Regions from separate parts of the Janthinobacterium sp. GW821-FHT03C08 genome, predicted to be linked through region 1. Evidence: riboswitches for the same ligand, from Rfam matches in the RefSeq annotation. Region 1 holds a riboswitch; the other holds the start of a gene.
The links. Region 1 has a riboswitch for thiamine pyrophosphate ahead of AC07VL_RS06870 (TonB-dependent siderophore receptor). Riboswitches for the same ligand answer to the same signal wherever they lie in the genome.

Region 1 (3,410 bases):
ATCGCCGCCATCACGGCGCTGATCCCGCCGCAGGCCCGAGTGCTCATGACCTACGGCGGCGGCAGCATCAAGCAGAACGGCGTCTACGATGAAGTACGGGCGGCGCTGGCCGGCCACACGGTGCTGGAATTTGCCGGCATCGAACCCAATCCCGGCTATGAAACGCTGATGCAGGCCGTCGCCCTCGTGAAAAGCGAGCGCATCGATTTCCTGCTGGCTGTCGGCGGCGGTTCCGTGGTCGACGGCACCAAGTTCATCGCCGCCGCCGCCCTGCATGAGGGCGAAGCCTGGGACATCCTGGCCAGGGGCGGCAAGATCGTCGAAGCGGCCCTGCCCTTCGGCACGGTCCTGACCTTGCCGGCCACGGGTTCGGAAATGAATGGCTCGGCCGTGATCACGCGCAAGGCCACGCAGGAAAAGCGCTCCTTCATGAGCCGCAAGGTGTATCCTAAATTTTCCGTGCTGGACCCCACGAAAACGTTTACCTTGCCGCTCCGCCAGGTGGGCAACGGCGTCGTCGATGCGTTTGCGCACGTGATGGAGCAATACCTGACCTACCCTGTGAATGCTTCCGTGCAGGACCGCTTCGCCGAAGGCATTTTGCTGACCCTGATCGAGGAAGGACCGAAAGCCCTGTCGCAGCCGGACGACTATGACGTGCGCGCCAACGTGATGTGGAGCGCCACCCTGGCCTTGAACGGCCTGATCGGCGTGGGCGTGCCGCAAGACTGGTCCACGCACGCCATCGGCCACGAATTGACGGCCCTGTACGAACTCGACCACGCGCAGACCTTGGCCATCATCCTGCCCAGCATGCTGCGCGTGCGCAAGCAGGCCAAGCGCGCCAAGCTGCTGCAGTACGCGGCGCGCGTGTGGGGCCTCGATGGCGGCGACGAGGATGGCCGCATCGAGGCCGCCATCGCCCGCACGGAATTCTTTTTCCGCCACATGGGCGTCAAGACGCGCCTGGCCGACTACGGCCTGAACCATGCCAGCGTGGACGCCGTCGTGGCCGCCCTGGAAGCGCACGGCATGACGGCCCTGGGCGAGCAGCGCGAGGTGACGCCGGAAGTCAGCCGCAAGGTGCTGGAGCTGAGTCTGTAGTTTCGACCTGCAGTGTTGTAAAACGGTCGGCAGGGTGGGACAGCGGGCCGTGGTTCATGCTAAGCTATCAATTCGCTAGGGGTCCTGGAGTAGTCATCCGGGTGAGAGATACCCTTCGTACCTGATCTGGATAATGCCAGCGAAGGAAAGCGCAAAGTACCTCCCTCCTTTGATAGCTCCTGCGTTGGCGCCAGCCGAACAAGCAGCCTGCCGTGCTCTTTCCCGAGACGGCTTGAACCACGAGCAATCTATGTCCACACCGAATTTATCTATTTCCGCTTTGACCCTGGCCATCCTGCACGCGTTTGCCGCGCCTGCCCTGGCCGCCGGCGACACCGCCGATGCCGCCGATGCCGCCGAAGCACCAGCCCAGAACATGGCCGAAGTGGTCGTCACGGCCAGCAAGGCCCCGGCCGCCAAGCGCGCCTCCGTCGGCGGCTTTTCCGATGCGCCGCTGCTGCAGACGCCGGCCGCCGTCACCGTGATCGGGCAAAAAGAGCTGCAAGACTTGCAAATCCGCAACCTCAGCGATGCCGTCAAGCTGGACGCCAGCATCAACGATTCCTACAACGCCGTCGGCTACGCGGAGCAATTCACCATCCGCGGCTTTGAACTCGACAACAACTCCAGCTACCGCAAGGATGGCGTGGCCATTCCCGGCGACACGCAGATTCCGCTGGAAAACAAGGAACGCATCGAAGTGCTGAAAGGCCTGGCCGGCTTGCAGGCAGGCATGGCCGCGCCGGGCGGCGTGATCGACTTCATCGTCAAGCGCCCCACCGCCGCGCCGCTGCGCACCGTCACCGTGGAAACGCGCGAGCGGGGCACCCTGTACGGCGCCGTCGACCTGGGCGGCCGCCTGGAAGACCGGCGCTTCGGCTACCGGATCAACGTGGCGGCCGAACGCCTGCGCTCCTACATCCAGGGCGCCGACGGCAACCGCAAGTTCATTTCCGGCGCCTTCGACTGGCAGATGTCACCCCAGGCCCTGCTGCAGCTCGATGCCGACTACCAGGACAAGGCGCAGGTGACGGCGCCCGGCTTCCAGCTGCTGAGCAATGGCAGCCTGCCCGCGAACGTCAGCGCCGACACCATGCTCAACAAGCAGCCGTGGACGCACCCGGTGGAAACCGTCACCAGCAACCTGGGCCTGCGCTTCCAGTACGCCTTCAATGACGACTGGCATGCCACCCTGTCGGCCAACCAGCACTCGTTCAAGCGCGACGACTACACGGCGTATCCGTATGGCTGCAGCCCGGAAGGCTGGAACCCCGTGTTCTGCAGCAATGGCGATTTTTCCGTGTGGGACTACCGCAGCCTCGGCGAAACGAAGAAGCCCCTGAGCGCGCAAGCCATGCTCCAGGGCAAGTTTGCCACGGGCAGCCTGCGCCATGAATTCACGGCCGGCGTGTCGTATTTCAACCGCAAGGACCGCGCCGGCCTGTACGTCTATGATGAAGTGGGCATCAGCAACATCTACCACCCCGTCGTCGTGGCTCCGTCCGATGGCGTCACGGGCCCCGTGCGCCTGGTGCGCAACGACAAGGAAAAATCCGTCTTCGTGCAGGACATCGTCAGCCTGGGCCAGAACTGGAAACTGCATGGCGGCTTGCGCCATATCGATGTCGACGGCTACCAGTACGTGCTTAAGGCCGCCACGGAAATCCGCGCCAAACATGACTTCCTGCTGCCCAACGTGGCGCTGGTGTACAACCCGCAAGACAATATCGCCGTGTATGCATCCTACTCGCACGGCATGGAACATGGCGGCACGGCCGACCGCTATGCCAACAATGCCAACGTGGAACTGACGCCGAGCCGCTCGAAACAGCTCGAGTTCGGCGTGAAGGCCGATGTGACGCCGGACTTCATGGTCGCGGCCAGCCTGTTCCAGATCCGCAAGGGCCTGGAATTCAACCAGTACCTCGACAGCAGCATGAGCACCTACAACTTCGTGCGCGCAGGCCAGGCCCAGCACCGGGGCCTGGAACTGTCGGCCCAGGGCAAGGCCAGTGCCAACCTGAGCCTGGGCGCCTCGCTCACGGCCTTGAACAGCCAGCAGTCCGGCACGGGCAATGCGGACCTGGACGGCAAGCGCGTGCCCAACGTGCCGGCCCTGAAGGCGGCCGTGCGCGCCGACTATGCCGTGCCGCAAGTGGCAGGCCTGAACGTGAACGGCAGCTGGGAATATGCGGGCAAGAAGGCCTTTGAATTCAGCAACACCACCTTCGTGCCGTCGTACAGCGTGTTCAACCTCGGTGCCGCCTATGCCACGCGCCTGGCGGGCACGTCGGCCGTGCTGCGCG
Region 2 (3,410 bases), on a different contig from region 1:
ACGGTGGGCGTGGGCACTACCTTCTGGTTCGAGCTGGCCGCCAGCCGCGCGCCTGCACTGGCGCTGGACGATGGGGATGCGCTGCCACAGGTGCAGGAGCCGCAGGAAAGCCTGCGCACCCTGCTGTACGTGGAAGACAATCCCGCCAACCTGGCGCTGGTGGAGCAACTGATCGCCCGCCGCAGCGACTTGAAGCTGCTGACGGCCATCGATGCGCACCTGGGCATCGACTTGGCGCGCACCTACCAGCCAGACGTGATCTTGATGGATATCAACCTGCCCGGCATCAGCGGCTATGGCGCCCTGCACATCCTGCTCGGCGATCCGCTGACCCGCCACATTCCCGTCATGGCCCTGTCGGCCAACGCCGTGCCGCGCGACATCGAAAAGGGCTTGCAGGCGGGTTTCTTCCGCTATCTGACCAAGCCCATCAAGGTCGTCGAATTCATGGACGCGCTCGACGTGGCCCTGCACCATGCGGCTGCGCATGGCCTGGCCGACGACATTCACGCAGTACGCTAATTCAGCACCCATTTTTAGGAATACCGCCATGCTTCAAGCCACCGAGATCCTGAACGCCAGCATCCTCATCGTCGATGACCAGGAGGCCAACGTCATGCTGCTCGAGCAGGTGCTGCGCAGCGCCGGCTACACGCGCATCACGTCCACCATGGACCCGCAAGCCGTGCGCGCGCTGCACCAGCAGCACCGCTACGACCTGATCCTGCTCGACTTGCAGATGCCGGAAATGGATGGCTTCGAAGTCATGGAAGGCTTGCGCGACCTCGAAGCGGGCAGCTACCTGCCCGTGCTGGTGATCACGGCCCAGCCCGGTCACAAGCTGCGCGCCCTGCAGGCGGGCGCCAAGGATTTCGTCAGCAAGCCCTTCGACCTGGTGGAAGTCAAGACGCGCATCCACAACATGCTGGAAGTGCGCTTGCTGTACCAGAAGCTGGGCGAATACAGCAAGTCGCTGGAAAAGATGGTGGAAGACCGCACGGCGGAATTGCGCGAAAGCGAAGCGCGCTTCCAGCGCTTCACGGAACTGTCGTCCGACTGGTACTGGGAACAGGATGCGCAGGGCAATTTGACGCGCTTTTCCGGCCCCGTGGCCGACATGCTGGGCATCGGCAGCGAGGAAGAGCCGCAGCGCTGGAATGCCAGCGAGCGCGCCTTGCTCGACGCCAAGATTGCTGCGCGGGAACCATTCCTCGACTTTATCTACAGCCGCACGAACGGGGACGGCAGCACGCAGTACCTGCAGGTGAGCGGCGAACCGATGTTCGACAATGGCAGCCGCTTCATCGGCTACCGCGGCATCGGCCTCGACGTCACGCAGCGCCTGCGCAAGGCTTGACGGGCGGCGGGCTGCTTTATACTTGCCGGTATCGATATCGACAAGGAATGCATCATGGCTGACAAATCGCCTCCGGCAACGCCCCCGCGCTACTGGTTCCCCGCCAAGACCTATGGCTGGGGCTGGGGCATGCCCATCACCTGGCAAGGCTGGCTGGTCTTCCTGGCCGCCCTGGGGCTGTTTGCCTGCGGCGCCTTCCTCTTCCCGCCGCAGGAATCGCTGGCCCTGTACATCGTCTATGAAGCCGTCATCGCCGGCGCGCTCGTCGGCGTGTGCTGGCTGAAAGGCGAACCGACGCGCTGGCGCTGGGGCAAGAAGCAATAGGCGCCGTCATCTGTTGCGGCGCAGCAGATACACAAAGACGACAACTGCAAGAAATCATCTGGCCACGCGTCTTGAAACGCGTATAATTGGCTCGCTGCCGCAAGGCGGCAAACGCTAGGGGTCCTGCCTTTCGCTGTGGAAACACGGTGCAAGCGCGGGTGAGAAATACCCTCCGAACCTGATCTGGATAATGCCAGCGAAGGGAAGCTTTAGGATGACCGCACCCCGCTTTTCCGCGTGCGCAATTCCGAACCTCCTTAGCTGGCTCCAGGCTTAAAAATAGTCTAGCCAAGGAGCCAAAATGAACGCCAATCCGAAATTCCTCTCCGCCACCGCCACGGTCGACGAAGCCGCCATCGCGCCGCTGCCCAATTCGCGCAAGATCTACGTGCAGGGCAGCCGCCCCGACATCCGCGTGCCCATGCGCGAAATCAGCCAGTCCGACACGGAAGCGTCGTTCGGCGGCGAAAAGAACCCGCCCATCTACGTCTACGACACCTCCGGCCCGTACACGGACCCGGACGTGCAGATCGACATCCGCTCGGGCCTGGACACGCCGCGCCTGCCATGGATCATGGAGCGGGCCGATACGGAAGAGCTGCCGGGGCCGACGTCCGATTACGGCATCGCCCGCCTGGCGGACCCGAAACTGGCCGAGCTGCGTTTCAACCTGCACCGCAAGCCGCGCCGCGCCATCGCCGGCAAGAACGTGACGCAGATGCATTACGCCCGGCAAGGCATCATCACGCCGGAAATGGAGTTCGTCGCCATCCGCGAAAACATGCGCCGGCAAGAGTATTTGCGCGAACTCAAGGCGTCCGGCCCCATGGGCGAACGCCTGGCCGACCTGATGGGCCGCCAGCACCCGGGCCAGGCCTACGGCGCCAGCATTCCCGCCGAAATCACGGCCGAATTCGTGCGCGAGGAAATCGCCCGCGGCCGCGCCATCATCCCCGCCAACATCAACCACCCGGAAGTGGAGCCGATGATCATCGGCCGCAATTTCCTGGTGAAAATCAACGCGAATATCGGCAATTCGGCCGTGACTTCGTCCATCGGCGAGGAAGTGGAAAAGATGACCTGGGCCATCCGCTGGGGCGGCGACAACGTCATGGATCTGTCCACAGGTAAACATATCCACGAGACGCGCGAATGGATCATCCGCAACAGTCCCGTGCCCATCGGCACCGTGCCCATCTACCAGGCGCTGGAAAAGGTCAACGGCAAGGCCGAAGATCTGACGTGGGAAATCTTCCGCGACACCCTCATCGAGCAGGCCGAGCAGGGCGTCGACTACTTCACCATCCACGCGGGCGTGTTGCTGCGCTACGTGCCGATGACGGCCAAGCGCCTGACGGGCATCGTTTCGCGCGGCGGCTCCATCATGGCAAAGTGGTGCCTGGCGCACCACCAGGAATCGTTCCTCTACACGCATTTCGAAGAGATCTGCGAAATCATGAAGGCCTACGACGTGTCGTTCTCGCTGGGCGACGGCTTGCGTCCCGGCTCCATCTACGACGCCAACGACGAGGCGCAGCTGGGCGAACTGAAGACCCTGGGCGAGCTGACCCAAATTGCCTGGAAGCACGACGTGCAAGTGATGATCGAAGGCCCCGGCCACGTGCCCATGCAATTGATCAAGGAAAACATGGACTTACAGCTGGACCAGTGCGGCGAAGCGCCGTTCTACACCCTGGGCCCGCTGACCACCGATATCGCGCCCGGCTAC

Region 2: another riboswitch for thiamine pyrophosphate. It lies ahead of thiC (phosphomethylpyrimidine synthase ThiC); the one in region 1 lies ahead of AC07VL_RS06870 (TonB-dependent siderophore receptor).

What each region holds. Positions count from the first base shown of each region.
Region 1 covers NZ_JBWKUP010000004.1:126,054-129,463, reverse strand. The annotation lists gene AC07VL_RS06875 (iron-containing alcohol dehydrogenase) at 1-1,104, shown strand, start outside; TPP riboswitch at 1,172-1,269, shown strand; gene AC07VL_RS06870 (TonB-dependent siderophore receptor) at 1,355-3,410, shown strand, end outside.
Region 2 covers NZ_JBWKUP010000011.1:110,436-113,845, forward strand. The annotation lists gene AC07VL_RS17240 (PAS domain-containing hybrid sensor histidine kinase/response regulator) at 1-522, shown strand, start outside; gene AC07VL_RS17245 (response regulator) at 551-1,357, shown strand; gene AC07VL_RS17250 (hypothetical protein) at 1,412-1,681, shown strand; TPP riboswitch at 1,788-1,903, shown strand; gene thiC (phosphomethylpyrimidine synthase ThiC) at 1,983-3,410, shown strand, end outside.